Regions from separate parts of the Marinagarivorans cellulosilyticus genome, predicted to be linked through region 1. Evidence: predicted binding sites of a transcription regulator. Region 1 holds the regulator's gene; each other region holds the start of a gene.
The links. Region 1 encodes sigma-54, which starts transcription at its own class of promoters, with help from an activator protein. Its sites were predicted from a motif close to TGGCACANNNNTTGCNNT; they were not measured.
Positions count from the first base shown of each region.

Region 2: MARGE09_RS18240 (flagellar basal body rod protein FlgF) is a predicted target of sigma-54. The motif match lies at 2,642-2,659, and genes of this name have one in related genera.
Region 3: doeB2 (N(2)-acetyl-L-2,4-diaminobutanoate deacetylase DoeB2) is a predicted target of sigma-54. The motif match lies at 2,957-2,974, and genes of this name have one in related genera.
Region 4: MARGE09_RS12580 (LruC domain-containing protein) is a predicted target of sigma-54. The motif match lies at 1,483-1,500, and genes of this name have one in related genera.

Region 1 covers NZ_AP023086.1:2,344,152-2,348,761, forward strand. Annotated here, with positions in the region: gene MARGE09_RS09230 (PTS sugar transporter subunit IIA) at 8-469, opposite strand; gene MARGE09_RS09235 (RNA polymerase factor sigma-54) at 505-2,031, opposite strand; gene lptB (LPS export ABC transporter ATP-binding protein) at 2,202-2,927, opposite strand; gene lptA (lipopolysaccharide transport periplasmic protein LptA) at 2,914-3,567, opposite strand; gene lptC (LPS export ABC transporter periplasmic protein LptC) at 3,551-4,141, opposite strand; gene MARGE09_RS09255 (KdsC family phosphatase) at 4,138-4,610, opposite strand, start outside.
Region 2 covers NZ_AP023086.1:4,450,027-4,454,636, forward strand. Annotated here, with positions in the region: gene MARGE09_RS18225 (flagellar basal body P-ring protein FlgI) at 1-263, opposite strand, end outside; gene flgH (flagellar basal body L-ring protein FlgH) at 271-966, opposite strand; gene flgG (flagellar basal-body rod protein FlgG) at 998-1,783, opposite strand; gene MARGE09_RS18240 (flagellar basal body rod protein FlgF) at 1,843-2,592, opposite strand; gene MARGE09_RS18245 (flagellar hook-basal body complex protein) at 2,722-4,610, opposite strand, start outside.
Region 3 covers NZ_AP023086.1:162,657-167,266, forward strand. Annotated here, with positions in the region: gene doeA (ectoine hydrolase) at 1-232, opposite strand, end outside; gene MARGE09_RS00645 (aspartate aminotransferase family protein) at 229-1,500, opposite strand; gene doeB2 (N(2)-acetyl-L-2,4-diaminobutanoate deacetylase DoeB2) at 1,572-2,825, opposite strand; gene MARGE09_RS00655 (TfoX/Sxy family DNA transformation protein) at 3,470-3,793, shown strand; gene MARGE09_RS00660 (YbjQ family protein) at 3,855-4,175, shown strand; gene MARGE09_RS21535 (hypothetical protein) at 4,480-4,602, opposite strand.
Region 4 covers NZ_AP023086.1:3,136,905-3,141,514, forward strand. Annotated here, with positions in the region: gene MARGE09_RS12580 (LruC domain-containing protein) at 1-1,432, opposite strand, end outside; gene MARGE09_RS12585 (NAD-dependent epimerase/dehydratase family protein) at 1,819-2,859, shown strand; gene MARGE09_RS12590 (acyltransferase family protein) at 2,859-3,974, shown strand; gene MARGE09_RS12595 (sigma-54-dependent transcriptional regulator) at 3,906-4,610, opposite strand, start outside.

The DNA of each region.
Region 1 (4,610 bases):
CGTTCTTTTAACTTTCTTTGAATGGCGCGACGGCTGCAGTGTATAGGGCATTATTGCTACCGGCACCGCGTAATGTTTTTGCGTAATCGGTGCCTTGCAGTGCCTCAGCCAGCGCAGCTAAATTTTGTAAATGATCGTTGTCTGCGTCCTCTGGGACTAGCATGGCAAAGATCAAATCAACCGGTGTGTTATCTACCGAGTCGAAATCAATGGCGTTATTGAGCGTCATTACGGCACAAATAGAAACGCCACCGGTTGGAAAACGGCAATGAGGGATGGCAATACCCTCGCCAATGCCGGTCGAGCCAAGCCTTTCTCGTGTAATTAATTGTTGGAACAAATCATCTGCTTTTAACGCAGGTACACTGCTGGATATTAATTCAGCCAGCGCCTCAAGGGCGCGCTTTTTACTGGTACATTCGGTGCCGCACAGTACACGGTTCGCCGATAGCATTTTCTCTAGTGGCATAGATAACTCAGCCTTATAGCACTTAAAGCCAACTATTATACAAGTTGCTTGCGCTCGTTCGAGGGTGGAATTTGTAATGATTCTCGGTATTTTGCAATGGTTCGTCGCGCAACCTTAATACCTTGATCGGCCAGTAATTCTGTAATTTTAGAGTCGCTTAAGGGTTTTCGGGTATTTTCGGCAGCGACTAATTTTTTAATAATGGCGCGAATGGCTGTAGATGAGCACTCGCCGCCGGATTCGGTTGCCACGTGGCTGGAAAAAAAGTATTTAAGCTCGAAAATACCTTGCGGAGTGTGCATGTATTTTTGTGTTGTTACGCGTGAAATTGTCGATTCATGCATTTCGACCATTTCGGCAACGTCATGCAAAACCATTGGCTTCATGCCTTCGGCACCATGCTCCAAGAAGCCCTGCTGGCGTTCGACAATACAAGTGGCAACCTTAAGCAGTGTTTCGTTGCGGCTTTGTAGGCTTTTTAAAAACCAGCGCGCTTCTTGTAGGTTGTCTTTTAAATAGGTGTTGTCGCTGCTGCTATCGGCACGCTTAACCAGTGAGGCGTAATCAGAGTTGATTTTTAATTTTGGCGCAATGTCTGGGTTAAGTTGCACTTGCCAGCGGTTATTAGCCTTTGTAACAAATACATCGGGTACGACATATTCAGTGCTTGATTCGCTGATGGCGTCGCCGGGTTTGGGGTTTAAGCTTTGAATTAAAGCAATAGCGGCTTGAAGCTCGGGTTCTTTGACTTTGAGCTTGCGCATTAATTGTTTGAAGTCGCGGCTGCCGAGTAGCGGCAGGTAATCGGCGACGAGCGCTTTGGCTGTGGCAAAGCCGGGGGTGGATTCCGGTAGTTGTAACAGTTGTAGGTACAGGCATTCGCTAATGTTACGGCTGGCAACCCCTGGTGGGTCAAACTGCTGTACGCGGCGCAATACGGCGGCGACTTCGTCGTCTTCAAGGTCGGGGAAGACTTTCTGCATGCCCTCGAAGATGTCGTCCAAGGTTTGGCTTAGCATGCCAGAAGGTTCGACTGCATCAATAATCGCGGTTGCAATCTCGCGGTCGGTATCGCTCATGGGCGTGAGGTTTAGTTGCCACATCAGGTGGTCTTGTAAGGTTTCGGCGCTGGCGTTGCGCGAGTCGTAATCGAAATCTTCGTTTTCGGGGCGCGATAGGCCGCTGCCACTCGAGCCGCTTTGGTAGATGTCGTCCCAGCTGGTATCAACCGCTAAATCTGTGGGGATATTTTCGCTCCAATCGTCGCTGGCGGCAGGCTCGTTGGCATCATTGGTATTTTCTGGACTTGTTTCGGCAGCTTTTACAGGCGTCTCGCTATCGGCGGGTAATTCTGATTGCGCATTGCTTGCGCGTTCGGCATCGCCGCTGCTATCGCTAGCACCACTGTCTTCAGTGACTTCTAGCATCGGGTTATTTTCAAGAGCTTCTTGAATTTCGTTTTGCAGATCGAGAGTCGAAAGTTGCAATAGGCGTATTGCCTGCTGCAACTGAGGCGTCATGGTCAGCTGAGTGCCGAGTTTGAGTTGCAAAGAGTGCTTCATCGAAGAATAAATCCATCAAGTTTTTTGCTCTGCACAAATTGAGAGCGTCTTAAAGTGATTGTAGTCATCCCTGCGATGTACTGCAATGGCCTGTAAAAGCAAACTTTAGGCCATATCGAAAAAATCTAATGGTTGCGTGCTAGCGCTCAAATCGTCTAATGAATATTGACTTAAAGCTTGAAGTCTTGCCCAAGGTAGACTTCCTTGACTTTCTCGTTTTCCAAGACCGTATCCGGCGACCCGGAAGCAATAATGTGGCCTTCACCTACGATGTAGGCTTGTTCGCAAATATCCAGTGTTTCGCGAACGTTGTGATCGGTAATTAGCACGCCTATACCTCGGTCCCGAAGGTGCGAAACAATATGCTTAATGTCGGAAACCGAAATAGGGTCTACTCCGGCAAAAGGTTCATCGAGCAAAATAAATTTTGGGTCGGCCGCTAAAGAGCGGGCGATTTCAACGCGGCGGCGCTCTCCACCGGACAGGGCCATGCCGAGGCTGTCTTTGATGTGGGTAATATGGAACTCTTCTAAGAGTTTATTGGCTTCTGCAATGCGGTCTTTGCGCTTGAGGTCTTTGCGGGTTTCTAAAATAGCTAGCAGGTTTTCGGTGACGGTCAGCTTCCTAAAAACGGAGGCCTCTTGTGGTAGGTAGCCTAAGCCCAATCTTGCGCGCTCGTGCATGGGCTTGCGGCTAACGTCTTTACCATCGATAAACACTTGCCCATGGTCGGCGCGCACTATGCCGGCAATCATGTAAAAACAGGTTGTTTTACCCGCGCCATTGGGGCCGAGCAAGCCGACAATTTGGTGGGTGTCTACACTCATGGAAACATCTAAAACGATTTTTCGGGCGCCATAGCTTTTGGCGAGGTTTTTTGCCTCAAGAGTGGCCATTATCGATTCCTGTTACTGCGCTTTGGTCGGGTGTGGTTGGCATATTTGGCGTTTCGCGCTTGTCGTCTAGCTGGCCTTGCGTGGCGTTTTCTGGGTTGGTCTGATTGCTTTTCGGATCGTTAACTTCACTATCGGGCAGTTCGCTGCGCAGTGCTTTGGGAGGAATAACCATGCGTACGCGGCCGCTATCTTTATTGTTGCTATCCGCTTTCACAACAGACTTGCGCACATCGTATTCAATCGTTGTTCCCGACAAGCTAGTCCCTTCTTGCTGAAGGGATGCACCTTCTAATAGCCGTAAGGTTTCTTGGTCGATGCGGTATTCCAATATGTTGGCCTTAGCGACTACCTTGCCGGCTTTATCGCTGGGCTTTTGTTGGTAGGCGGCAGGCTTGCCTTTGGCAATAATTTTGGTGACTTTATCTTTGGTGTTGTAAATCACAATTTCGTCGGCGTTAATACGCATCGAGCCTTGTGCCATTTCAACCTTGCCGGAGTAGGTGGTTGTGCCGGCTAGCTCGTCGCGCTCGGCGCTGTCTGCGTCGATGGTAATGGGTTGGCTGCGGTCGCTTTGCAGGGCGACGGCATTGGCGCCGACACACAGTAGTGTAGCGGCAACCATTTTACTGAATAGGTTCATGCTGTCCTCGCACGTTGGCCAGTAACTTGATGCGTTGGGTGATCATATCGACCTCTAAGCCGTCGGCATCAATAGTGCCGTTTGAGCTTTCGATATGTACATGCGCATCGGTGCTGATGCGTTTTTGGTGTGGGAAAATATCAATACTTTCGGTGCTGAGTTTTGTCGTGATGGTTGCCGCATCTTTTTCGGTTTGCCAAACTTCCACGTCATCCCACAAAATAAGCTTTTCTCCGTGCGCCATCACTTTGCCTTGTTTAGCGGTGACAAACCAAGGCTCGGGTTCGCCGTAGAGCGTCAATTTAGGTGCAGTAATCAGCATGTAATCTTCATCTGACGTGTTTTGGGTATCGGCGCGGAAGTGTTTGAGCGTAACGGCATCAAATTCGTAACTGAGCTGGCCGTTTTCGTCAAAGTGGCTGGTACGCGCATCGTGTAGCACGGCATAAGGAAACCGTTCAAACGGGGATTCGACTTTTGCGAGCGGGTTCAGTAGCTCAGGGCGGCTGTCCCATAGCAAAACGACTGTCATCGTAATTACGCAAATTAGCGAAATATAAACCCAGTTTTTCACTCGGCAGAACCTGTATAAAATTCGATAACAGCTTGGTATTTATCTTGTGCAATTAACAGTGCATCACAAGCTTCACGCACGGCGCCTTTGCCTCCGTGGCGGCTACTTTGCCAATGTGATCGGCTGAGTACTTCAGGGTGTCCATTGGGGACGGTAAGCGCAAGCCCTACTTGAGTCATAATCAGTAAATCGGGTAGGTCGTCTCCCATGTGGGCTATTTCTTCAAGGCGTGGTGGCGTTGGCATTGTGGCTAGCAATTCGTGCAGGGCTACCAATTTATCTTCTCGCCCTTGGGCGAGTAATGTTATGCCTAAGTCGGCACAGCGTTTTGCAACAATCGTGCTTTTGCGGCCGGTAATAACCGCAACCTGAATACCCGCGCGCAATAATAAACGAATGCCTTGGCCGTCGAGGGTGTTAAAGCTTTTTAATTCCTCGCCGGATTCGCTAAAAGTAATGCAGCCATCGC
Region 2 (4,610 bases), 2.1 Mb from region 1:
TTTTTCAACTGGAAGCGAGTACCCGGCGGAATAGTAATGCCAAATTGTTTTAACATGGCATTAAAAGATTGTGTCGTAAATGGCGCTTGATTTGTTTTATCTCCAGAACCGTCAAGCCCTACTACAAGGCCATAGCCAATCAATTGGTTAGCACGCACACCCTCTATACTAGCCAGATCTTTTATTCGATCGGCATACACTAAAGGTACAAACCCGAAAGCGTGTATAAAAATCGCTAAAAATAATAAGCCACGCTGCCACATAATCACCTCAGAACGGCCAATAACCGCTATTAAAGAAACGGCTCATAAAACCCATTGTTTGCGAAGATGCCAATTCCCCTGTACCGGTGTAAGTAATTTGCGCATTAGCAATTTTTGTCGATAGTACTTCGTTATCGCTGGAAACATCGTCTGGCCGTACTAAACCGCTAATACGAATAAGCTCGGCACCGCGATTAAGTGTCATCCATTTTTCGCCACGAATAACCAAAGTACCGTTTGGCCATACATCCATCACAGTAACGGTAATATTGCCGCGTAAACTATTGCTTTGCGCAGCATCGGCTTCACCGGTAAAATCGCGCTCAGCAGAAACACTCGTCGCTAAGGTATTGCCTCCGATTGTTACAGGGGCGCCAAAAACAGTCGGTGACGGCAACGAAATATCAGACTCTTTCGAAACCTCGACATTGGCCGATTTATTTGAAACCGTTTGCTCGCTTAATACCACAGTAACCAAATCGCCAATGCGATTAGCCTTTTGATCGGAAAATAGCTGCATCGCTGAGCGCTCACTAAATAGCGAGCCGTTTGTGGCAGGTACGGGCGGCACAGAAGGCATAACGACCGGTGCAAAATGTGGATCGCCTGGCTGCGGTGTAGGCTGGGACGCGCAGCCTACCAGTAACAGGCCAAGACCACTTAAAGCGCCCGCTAACGGTATGCGTAAATATTTTAAATTCATATTCACCACCTGCAATGCCAAATAACTCAAATTAAACATTCTGTGTAATAAACTGCAGCATTTGATCAGCTGTTGATACCACTTTGGAATTCATTTCATAGGCCCGCTGCGTGGTAATCATATTGACCATCTCTTGTACAATATCGACATTGGAATTTTCCAGCATACCTTGCATTAATTGGCCCATGCCATTCTGTCCGGGCGCACCATTAATGGGGTCGCCACTACTGCCGGTTTGAACAAATAAATTACTACCGATAGCTTGTAGGCCCGCGGGATTAATAAAATCAACAAGATCAATATTGCCGATGTTTTGCGGTGTGGGGTTACCGGGAATAGAGGCCGAAACCACGCCATCAGTACCAATAGTGACGTTATTTGCGCCTTCTGGAATAGTAATATTGGGCTCTAGCAATAAACCACCGGCATTCACTAACTGACCATCGCGATTTAAGTGAAATTGGCCGTCGCGGGTATAGGCAATTTCACCGGAAGGCTGCAATATTTGTAAAAAACCGCGGCCATCGACTGCAACATCTAGCGCTTGATCGGTAACCTGTAAGCTACCTTCGGTAAATTGTTTTTGCGTTGCAACAACACGCACCCCCGTCCCTAACTGCAAACCTGTAGGCAACTGAGTATCAGCGGTTGAATCGGCGCCTGGCTGACGCTGAATTTGGTACAGCAAGTCTTCAAATACCGCGGTATCACGTTTAAAACCAATGGTCGACGCATTCGCCAAGTTATTCGCAACAGTCGTTAACTGCTTATCTTGAGCCGAAAGCCCTGTTTTACTGACATACAATGCTGCGTGCATAAATCACCTCAATGCCAAAATGGCCAATCTATTAGCGACATAACGTCGGCTAAAATGAATTAATTATTAAACTGCATTAAACGTGCAGAGCTTTCTGAGTTTTCTTTTGCTGTTGCCATCAGTTTCACATGCATTTCGTATTGCCGTGCCAGCGTTAACATGCTGGTTAATTCATTGACAGCGCTTACATTACTGGCTTCTAAAAAACCTGATATCACACTAACAGCACCGTCGGGGTCTAATGGCTCTGGGTTATCCAATTGGCGAAACAAACCGTCTTCAGATTTACTTAAAGTCCCGGGATCTGGCTTGACTAATTTAATGCGATCGATTGCTGCTGGGGCGTCGACACCCTGCCCAGCAGCAATAATGGAAATTGTGCCATCGGTACCAATTTCGACTTTAGAGTTAGGCGGCACGGCAACGGGCCCCGCGTTACCGATTACCGGCAACCCGTTGCCGGTACGCAACATACCTACGCTATCAATAAACAAGTTGCCGGCACGGGTGTAGGCTTCTTCTCCGGTCGGTGCTTGCACCGTTAAAAAACCATCGCCTTCAATAGCAATATCAAGATCGCGACCGGTTTGCTGTAAAGCACCATGGGCAAGGTTTGTAGCGGGTCGTTCGGTCATACTGAAGGCCCGTGTAGGTAAACCTTCACCATAAAATACCGGCATACTGCGCGCAGCGGCAAAATCAGACTTAAACGCCGTTGTATTGACGTTAGCTAAATTATTTGCATGTGCGGTTTGTGCCAGCATATTATGCTTGGCACCAGTCATTGCTATATAAAGCGCTTTATCCATTATTCACCCGCGTCAACTATTTGCTGTTTAAATTCTATTCAATAGTTGAAATGCAAGGCCAGTGCCAACAAAAAACGGGGCCAAAAGGCCCCGTTTAAATAGTGGTAAATAATAAATGTTAAAGAAAAACTATCGTAAATTAATAATCGTTTGCGTCACGGCATCGGCCGTTTCAATTGTTTTAGCACTTGCCTGAAAATTGCGTTGCGCAATAATTAGGTTCACCAACTCTTCCGATAAATCCACGTTAGATTCTTCTAAAGCACCGGATTGAATAGCCCCTAAAGCACCGCTTTGGGGGCCGCCAATATTAGGGGCACCTGATTCATAATTTTCTGCCCACATCGTATCGCCTGCAGGTTGCAACCCTTCCATGTTGGCAAAATCAGCTAGCGCCACTTGCCCCAACACCTGAGATTCGCCGTTGGTAAAGCGAGCAAAAATAACGCCGTCGTCACCAATATTTAGGCCAGACAAACGGCCTGTAGTAAAACCACTTTGGTCAACATCGTTAACGGAAAAATCACTGCTAAACTGCGTTGTACCTTCAAGATTAATTACAAAATTAGAGCTCGTTGGTGGATCAGGAATTAATGTAGACCCACCATTTAATACATTCGTCGGCCCCATAGCGCCATTAGGCTCACCATTGACATCCTTTGGCGTCCAGTTCGAAATAAGTATATCTTCTGTTAACAAGCGATTTAAAGAACCGTCATCATTAAAATATACGTCGTAGCCTGCACGCGTAGGCAAAGTATTTTCCGGCGGTGGTAAGGAGGTATCTGGATCGCCAACATCCTCACCATCTATGCGAACAAACATTTGCCAATGGTTTGGCGCCGTGGCGGGATCAGCTACATCGTACTCCTGACGCACATAATATTGCGTAACAACATGAGAATTACCCAAGCTATCAAAAATAGTTAATTGTGTTTCCCAATTATAAGTGTCTTGATCGGCCGGATCGAAATCATTCAGAACCACATCTGAAAAAGCTTGACTCGTTAAAGGCCCAAATAAACCTACCGAAGGGGGCACTGCATTGGCAACCGAATACCCTTCATCTAAAACGATATCAATACTACCGCCAACAACAACAGAATTTGCATCCGATGGTAGTGCCGACGGATTATTCAACACGCCGTCATCATCCACTTCAAGTATGGCCCCGGGTGCATTTGGATTACCCAGCACTTCCACACTATCGCCATCATCCAAGCTATCAATACTAATTTGTAAATTATCGCCAACACTTGATGAAATCGTTAAATCTCCCGTGTCAGGATCCACTAAAGCCGAAATACCAGGCAAGGTTGTCCGCGATAATAAATTAATATTCGATTCTAAAGAGGATAAATTATCAGCCCCAAGGGGAACGCCGTTTACCGTCACGGTCATGTTGCCGTTGCTATTGGTAAAACCACTAAATGGGATTGTTAACGTCGAAGAAGCAGAAGCCGTTACACCCGTTAAAGAATTCAACTCTGATGCAGTCTCAGCAGCAGTAGCGCCTTTTTCCGCTGTATAAGTAATTGTATTACCTTCGTCATCGGTGACATCAATCGCTTGCCGAGGATAGCCGTTATCAACTGCAGCGATACCGGCAACAGAAGTACTAATTGCAGGCGATGGCGCCATGCCAATCTCAATGGTATTTGCAGAACCATTGGATACTCTCACTTGTGATGCTTCACCAGAAATAGCGGCCACGAAATCTAAGCGATAACTACCGCCCCCTAAATCGACCGCTTCTGCCAGTACATCAATACTCGATTGCGGTGGTGTAGGCTGCGACAATTGAGCATTTATCACACCAGCTAATGTACGCAACTCATTAAAATTTGTAATTGTTGCTGGGGTACCAGATGCGGTGGTTAAATTGACAGATGCTGTACCATTATTCCCTGTTGAAGCCGTTAATTCGACATCGAATGTCATCGGCGTACTACTAAAATCATTTGTTATTGGAAATGTAAAGGAGGTGCCCTCAATCGTTGTAACCGTATCATCACTCA
Region 3 (4,610 bases), 2.2 Mb from region 1:
TATTGGATTCCTCCAATGCGCGGGTAATCATGAAGGGCTCGTCTTCTAAGGGCACAACCAGCGCTTGGAAGAACGAGTAACCGGTGGTTTGGTAATCGGTTAGGTACATGATGTTTTCGGGGTCGGTGATTACCACGGCATCCAAGTGGCGCTCGGCAATGCGGCTGCGTAGCTCGGAAATTCGGCGCTCGTACTCCTCGTAGGGGAAGGTCATATCATCGCGTTTTTTCATGCGGCGGCCTCCAAAACGGTTTGTGCGGTTTGCACTAGAATATCCAGTCCTTCTTGTAAGTCGCTGTCGGGAATGGTCAGCGGCGGTATCAGCTTAACCACTCGGCCACCTGTGCCGCAGCTGGCAATTAATAAGCCCTTATCAAAGCACTGGTTAACAATGGCTTTGGCATTTTCGCCGTTGCCCACATCTAAGCCTAAAATCATGCCTTTACCGCGCACTTGCACGGCGCTCAGTTTTTCTAGCGGTGCAAGGGCGCCAGCCATCACTTTGGCTTTGGCTTTTACCTCGTCCATAAAGCTGTCGTCTTCAAAGTAACTGAGCATTTCGGCACCAGCCACAAACGATAACGACTGGCCGCGGAAGGTGCCGGTGTGCTCGCCAGGTGACCAGTGTTGATCAATCTCGGGTTTTACCAGGTTTACCGCCATAGGGGTGCCCATGCCGCCAATGCCTTTGGCTAGGCACACAATGTCCGGGTCTATGCCGTAATCGTCAAAACTAAAGAATGAACCCGTGCGGCCAATGCCTACTTGGACATCGTCGATAATCAGTAAACTGCCAAAGTCTTTCGCTAGCTGGGCTAACGCCGTTAGCCACGCTTTATGGGCAACGTTCACGCCGCCTTCGGCTTGAATGGTTTCCACTAAGAATGCCGCTGGTGGGCTAATACCACTGGAGGCATCGCTATATTGCCCGCGCAGTGCTTCTATATTGGCTACACCGCAGCCCATTTCGCAGCCACTACAGGGTTTTTCACAGCCAAAAGGTTGATGCTCTACATGCAGCAACGGAATGCCCGCCGCGCCGCGAAAGTATTGGTTGGCGGTGCACGCAAGCGAGCCTAAGGTCATACCGTGAAAGCCTTTGGTAAAAGCCACAATGTCACTGCGGCCGGTGGCCCTGCGCGCTAATTTTAAAGCAGCCTCTACCGCATTGGTGCCGGTTGGCCCCATAAATTGCAGTTTGTGGGGCATGTTGCGCGGTTCGAGAATGGTTGTTACAAAGCGCTCCATAAAGGCCCGCTTAGCGGTGGTGTGCATATCTAAACTGTGTAAAACACCATCGTTTTGCAGATAGTTAATCATGGCGGTTTTCATGCGCGGGTTGTTATGGCCAAAGTTCAGCACGCCTGCGCCTGCAAAAAAATCGATATATTCCTTGCCGTCTTCGTCGGTTTGGCGCGCGTTAATGGCTTTATCAAACACCACCGGGTAGACGCGACAATAGGCTCTAATATCGGATTCTCGTTGCTCGAATATGCTCATACTTGTCTCCTCGTTGTGTAAAAAATAAGGCGTGACTAAACAGGTGCCGCGCCCTTTTTGCAGTGCCAGTGTTAACTGAGTGTATTGATGCTGTTGTGGTTTGAATGGGTGAGGCTATTGGGCGCCGGCGCACCGGCTAACTGTGCGAACAGGCGCGTAACTTTTTCGATTAAACGGTCGTTAAAGTCGTAGTGCGGGCTGTGGCAAGGTGCTTGATGGTCGGGGCCATCGTCGGCCCCAATTAGCGCAAATGCGCCTGGAATTTGCTGCAAGTAATAACTGAAGTCTTCCGATGCCATAATCGGTGCAGGCAGGTTTTGCTCTAGGGCATCAGTATTTTGTGGCAAATCGCAGTTGTTCGGTGGCGTATGCAGTTGCTGCCAAAGTTGGCGCATTTGCAGCGCTTGGGCGGCGTGGTTAATGGTGGCGCCATAGCGGGGTTGAATATTGACTTCGCACTCTACCCCGTAAGTGCGGGCGGTACTCACGGCGATATCAGTAATCCATTCGTTAATTTGTTCGCGGGTGCTTTGATCGGGGATGCGAATGCTGCCGCCAATAATGGCCTGTTGTGGAATAACCGTAGCGGCGCTGGGTGCCTCTATAGAGGTTACGCTAACCACTGCGGCTTTTTGCGGCGGCAGCCTGCGGCTAATAATTTGTTGTAAAGCCATGGTAATAGCGCTGGCCGCAAGTACGGGGTCGCGGCATAGCTCTGGTTGGCTGGCGTGGCCACCACGGCCGTTGACTGTGAGTGTAAAGGTGCCGTTGCCGCACATTACTATGCCATCGGGGCAAAGCATTTTGCCAAAATCTATAGCGGGCCAATTGTGCCAACCAAATATTTGATCCACACCTTTCAATGCGCCATCTTCGATCATTTTTTTGGCGCCGTGGCCGCCTTCTTCTGCCGGCTGAAAAATTAACGTAACAGGCGCGGGTAATTGATCCTCACAATATTTTAACCATTTGGCCGTTGCTAGCAGGGTGGCGGTATGGCCATCGTGGCCACAGGCATGCATGCAACCGGTGTGTTGTGATTGATAGACTTTACCGGTTTTTTCGTCAATGGGCAGAGCGTCGATGTCGCCACGCAAGGCAATGCGTGGGTGGCTGGAGTTATTACTATTGGTGATGTTGCGCGGTGTTAACTTGGCCACGGTGCCAGTTTGCGCACATACCGTCCAGGGAATTCCCAGTTGTGTTAATTCCGCTCGAATACGCTCAGCTGTGCGATTTTCTTGCCAGCCAAGCTCGGGATATTGATGTAGCTCTCGGCGTATTACTTGCGCCGATGAGATGGTCTTTTGCCAGAAGTCCGACATGATCCTCCCTTCAAATACCGAATAAAATAAAAATTCGGAAGCACTGTTTTGGCGCGGTGCGGCGCACTAATTTTGCTATGTGATACTTAAATAGAGCAAAAAAGCACTCGACACACCACCATGGTAGACCCTACGCAAGCCTTGTTCCAATTTACGGCAGTGGTTAGTGGGTGAAGTTCAAGAATGGGATAAATAGCATGGATAAATAACAGTTAATGCCACAAGTTGGCACTTAGAAAGTGGTGGCGGTTATTTGTGTCATAGGACTGGCAGTAAAGCAGTACAATGGAAAGCTTTCGCGGCAGGGGCTAGTGAATTGCCTTAATTCCTCTTATTGTGCCTATTTAGAGTAAAGGCTTAAGTCGCTGATTGTAAGCAAGGCCGGCTCGCCGACTATTAGAAACCGAGACACATTAATAACCATGAAAAATGATTACCCAAAGCCGCCCAAAAGGCTTCGTGATTTAAGGGCATCTCTAAAAATAGTAATTTTTGTGTGAGAGCAAGGAAGCACCGCCCGGAGAGCCGCAGTTTACGTGGTGTAAATCATTCAGCGCATCCTTGCGCTTCACCCTGCGGGCAGCAAGCTGTGCAAATTGATCCTCCAATTTGTGAGGACTCGAGGACGGAGCTAATGTCCATGGATGGACCGAATACAGGTTTTGCAGGAGCGAAAACCTGTAAGCCGCTATCGCGGAAAAAGTGCATTTTTAGAGATGCCCTTAAATGGCTTTGGCCCCCGAAGTGAAGAGATATTAGCTGAAGTTGAAATTCATTCAGTCGAAGATTTTATGGCGATTGATCCTTATGATCTATACGCAAAGATAAAGCCTATGAAGGGTATGGGATTAAATTCAATTTATGCAATTATCGGAGCAAGGGAGAACTTGTCATGGTTAGAGGTAGCAAAAACGCGTAAAGCCGAAATTTTAATGCGCCTTGATGACCTCAGGTTAGCGCCGAAGTAAAATTCAAAGATGCCCTTTATGATTTTAGACACCCAAAAAATACACTATGGAGAAAGAGGCAATGATTTTATCAAATACGACAGACGTTGTCGGTTATAAAGTTACCGAATCCATCGGTTTGGTGAATGGTAGTATTGTTCAGTCTAAGCATGTGGGTAGGGATATTATGGCTGGGCTTAAAACATTGATTGGTGGTGAAATAGCCGGCTATACCGAAATGTTATCGGACGCCCGGGATAAAGCGATACAGCGTATGGCTAAAGAGGCTGAAGGCAAAGGTGCAAACGCCGTAATCAATATTCGTTTTACAACCAGTGCTATATCTCAGGGTATGTCTGAAATTCTCGTATACGGTACGGCTGTAGTACTCACGAAAATATAGTACTAACAAAATAGGGTACTAATAAAAATCTAGAGCCAGCCTTAAGGGCCTAAATGGCTATTGCTAAGGTTTTACAATCGTTTTAGGGGCTTGTGTTTCGGTTTTTGGTAATGCAATAAAAGCCGGAAAGGTGCTTTCGCGTATTGCGCCAGTGCGCGCATTCGGGAATTTTTGGCGATCGGCCTCTGTGGCTAATTCGTTACCTTCAGCTCTGCGGGGTGACGGCCTTTTCTGTTTTAGTCCATTTCCTTTTTCACTTTTATCGCTTTGGCGAGGGTACTGTAAACTATAAGTGAATTGCTTATTATCGTTGGCAAAAAATATGGCTGCTAAAATGCTCGTTAATGGGGCTGGGGGTACTCGTGCAAGCGGTAAGCAGGTAAGTGCTAGCGATAATGGCTCCGCTAAGGCGAAAAGTGTTATCCATAAAGAATC
Region 4 (4,610 bases), 790 kb from region 1:
CGGTGTTTATGACCTCGGTGTAGCGCAGGCCGACCACTACATCGTTCATGTCGTAGTCGGCGGTTTGTGGCCAGTTATCTTCGTAGGCTAATGTCGTCCAGCCATTGGCCGAGGGGTAATACTTGTAGCTTAAGCCTACGCTTGCGACATTAACGGTGTAGTCTTCTACCTCGCCGCTAGTGCTGCCACCAGATGGCGCTAGTGTTTCTTGTTGGCTAAAGCGAAAGCGCGCCCAGGTTTGGCCTGCTAGCGCGCCTTCAGGAACGCGCATTACTAGGGTGTTGGCGCCGGCATTTAAGGCTTGGCCGGTAAAAATTTGTTCGCCTTCATCGTCAAAGTCGCCATCTTGGTTCCAGTCGAACCAGGCGTTTAAGTAGCCGTTGTTGCTAGCGATAACTTGCACGACACTATCGAGGCCTGTTTCAAAAGCCGTGACAAAGCCGACGCCGTCATCATCTAAATCCTCAAAGCTGCTGTTATCTGGGCCATTATATTTACCTGCAGGTGCACTAAAACCAAGGTAGGTGGTGTCATCGAGGGCGTGGCGCGCGCCGTTATCTTGAATCAGTGTGCCGTAGCTGGCGGGTGCATCGCCAAAGTCGATAGTCGCAGGTTCGTCCTCATCAATAATGGGGGCTTGCGCACAGCGGGCGCCGTCGTTTTGGCTAGAGTAGGGGCCGTTGGCAAATAAGGTGGCGGTTGGCCCTATGATTTCGGTTATTTCTACAGAAGCTAGGTCAATGCGATAGATAAAACCATCGCTATTGCGTGATAAGTACAAGTAACCGTCGACATCAAAATAGGCGGCGCCAAAAGTACCCGTTACGCCAGTGTCGCCCATTTCGCGAGCGCTTCCGTTGTTGGTATCAAACTCATATAAAATCCCAGTTCTATTATCTACCCCATAAAGGTGATTGTTGTTGGGGTGAAAGGCAAAATCGGTGAGTGTAATACTGGCAGATGTTGTGATTGTTTCTGCGGTTAATATCGCATTAGGGTCGTTATCGAGCGGGCTTAAATCAATACGGTAAAAGCCTGTGCCCTTGCGGTATAAATAGTAATAGTGGTTATAAGTATCACCTACATAAAACGTAGTATTACTGGGTAAACCATTAACGTTTATCGCTCGCGCTTTAAAATCGCTACCTATTTGCATAACTTGCTTAAGGGTTGTGTTGTAGCCATAAATGTAGCGGTCTGTATCATTAAAGCCTAGGCCATTTATGTTGCCTGCAACACCGGCATCGCTTTGTAATATTGTGTAATTCCCGGTTGCTAAATTAATGCCGTAGGCAGCAACAGGGTTACCTTGAAACAAAAAGGCTTTGCTTGGGCAGCTGCTAAAAGGGGCTGCATATGCAGAACTTGCAAGGCCATAGCACAGCAGCGTTGTTAGGCTTTTTAAAGGGCTTACAGCAATATTGCGGAACATGGACTCACCTATTGTTAAGTTGGCAATACAAAACACAATGTAATAGGGGTGTTGCAAGTGCTGTGCCCAAGCGCATTACAATGGCTATAGTGCCCTGTAGCCCTTATGGCGCCTGGGTTTGCTCGATTGTAATACTTCAAGCCCTGCCGCAATTTGCAGTGTGGGTGCGTTTGTATTCGCAATTTGCAATTTCAAAATGCGAAAGCAATTGGCTTTATTTGTCCTCTTTTATATGTTCAAACCTCAAGCATTTTGCCGTGGCGTAACTTCAGTGCACGGCAGTCAACGGCTGCAGGTCTATTCTTGTTGTTAATGTTTTTTAAATTTTTATTTGGTATCTAAATTGCTATTGCCATGTATCTTTCAAATAAAATGAGAATAGTGTTATGGCGATTTATTTAGTAACTGGTGGTTGTGGCTATTTGGGGTCGCGTTTGGTATCGCATCTTATAGAGCGGGGCCATTATGTGCGCGTGCTCGATAATTTGTCTCACGGTATACCTGTTAGTGCATCCGATTGCATGGAGCTTAATGTTGGCGATGTATGTAATGCTAAAACCGTTGAGCAATTTATGCAGGATGTTGATGGCTGTTTTCATTTGGCTGATATGTCTGAGTACGGCTTTGATAAAAATAATTTTAGAGATATAAAAGCAACTTTAACCGGAGGCTTTAATGTTTTTTCTGCTGCGGCCAAAACAAAAACTAAGGTGGTATATGTCTCGTCTTCGGCTGTATATGGCGATAATGCCGAGCTACCCTTAAGTGAGTACGCCGAGCCTTGTCCTTTAACGCCTTATGCGGCCGATAAGCGCGCGTTAGAAATTCACGCAAAAGTTGCTTCCTTAATGGAAGGTGTGCAAACCGTTGGCTTGCGATTATTTAATGTGTACGGCGAGCGGTATGAGCACGAATACCAAAGTCGCGATGTGGTAACGCAATTTATAATGAATGCGCTACAAGGTAAAAGCATGACCATCTATGGCGACGGTGAGCAATCGCGCGATTATGTACATGTTGACGATGCGGTAAAATTTTTAATGGCCGCGATGGACTATTCAAGCCGAATCCCTGATATTTTCAATATTTGCAGTGGCGAGGGCGTTACGGTTAATGCTTTAGCGCAGCGCATTATGTGTTTGGCCAATGCGCATGTCGCTGTAAACCATAAAACCTCGCGCAGTGGTGATATTTATGGCTCTGTTGGTTGCCCGGCAAAAGCGGCCGAAAAACTAAATTGTTCCACTTCAATTTCGTTGAATAAAGGTTTGTCGCAGCTAATTGCATTTTACCGCAAGCAGTTAGGGGTAGAAATGGCACAGCCCTTGTCCCCTTTTACCGGTGTCGCAGAGGCCTGGCAGCGCGTGGACGATAGCTTTATGCGCGATACCCCCCGTTTGGATGACTATTCTGCGGCGCGCTTTTAGTGGCTAGTGTGGCGCCAGCGGTGAATGTTAATGCGCGGCTACTGGCATTGGACGGGCTGCGCTTTGTTGCCGCCTTAGCTGTTGTGCTTTACCACTATATTAATCGCCCGGAAGCGGCTGACTTTGGCATGCTAGGGGCAATAACGCAGTTTGGTTATTTAGGCGTACCACTGTTTTTTATGATTAGTGGCTACGTGATTGCTGTTTCGGCTGCGCAGCGAAGCCCTTGGGCGTTTTTAGTGGCGCGCGCGGTGCGCTTGTATCCGGCGTATTGGTGTGGGCTTGCCTTTACGGTTGCAGTGGTGTTTTTAAGCTCGGGTAAGTTTCCTACGCTTGCACAGCTATTGGCAAACTTAACGTTGTTTAACGATGTGCTAGGCTTTGCCAATATTGATGGCGTGTATTGGACGCTACATGCAGAACTACGCTTTTACGCCTGCGTATTTGTATTGCTAGTATTGGGTGTTTTTAACCATTACCGCTGGTGGCTGACGGTTTGGCTATGCATAACGTTGGTCCATCTTTTTACCGGTCAGCCGTTTTTCATGGGTTGGTTTATTAGCCCGATTTATTCGCCTTTTTTTATTGCCGGCATTTTGTTTTATTTAATGCAGCGCGGTGGTTATTCTTGGTTTGTGGCTATGATGCTGCCGGCTTGTTTGTTGTTAGCCTTATGGCGAGGTTTTGATGTGGCAAGCAGTTTTATTGTTGATGTCACGCTACTACAGCGCTGTATTTGTGTAGCCGCTGTGGCTACATTTTTTGCAATTTTTTATTGTATTGTTCGGTCGCAGAGTGATAAGCAGGTAATAGTGCGTACCGATATTGCTAAACCTTTAATATGGCGGCGTGTTTTGCCGGTAATGGGTGCACTCACTTACCCTTTGTATTTGCTGCATAACGTGGCTGGTAAAGAAATTATTGATACTTTAATACCATTTATTGGCGAGGCTACAGCGATTACCTTAACGGTTGCCTTTATGCTGCTGTGCAGCCTAATACTGGTGACTTATTTAGAGCCACCTTTGGCGCGCGGGCTAAAGCGATTATTGCAAGGCCGATTTTTCCCAGTTTTGTTTTTTGCGGTAAATCGTCGACGGGCTAACATCCAGTAAAGCCGCGGCTTTGGGGATGTTGCCGTTTGCCGCTGAAATCGCAATCTCAATGGCTTCTCTTTCGACTTCGGCAAGGGTGCGCACGCGGTGGGGTTGGTCTGAACTAATCGCAGGCGTGTAATGGGGTGTAACCATTGGGGGCGTGGGGCTGGCTGTTTGCATGGCTGTGGCTGTAGCAGGTGCTTGCTCTGGCTGTGCTAATGCTTCGCTTGCTGCGGGTTGCTCAGCAGGAGGTATGGCCGCAGCTTGTGGGGTGGGGCTTATTGGTGTGGTTTCCGAAACAGTGCTTTGCCATTTATTGTGGTTAAGTGGCGGCGGTAAATGCTCGCGTTGTACGGTGGTATCGTTATGCAGTACCACAATGTTGCGCATTACGTTTTGCAGTTGGCGGATATTGCCCGGCCAAGGGTAGTTCAAAAATACCTGCTGTACGTTGTCTGATATTCCTTCGAATGGCTTGTTTTCTTCTGATGCAAACTTACTTAAAAAGCGTGTTGCCAGCAGCGTGATATCTTTGTCGCGTTCGCGTAATGGGGGTAGCTCTATGGGTAAGACATTTAAGCGGTAGTATAAGTCTTCGCGGAAGTTGCCGTTTTGTACTTCTTCTAACGGGTCTCGATTGGTGGCGCAAATAAC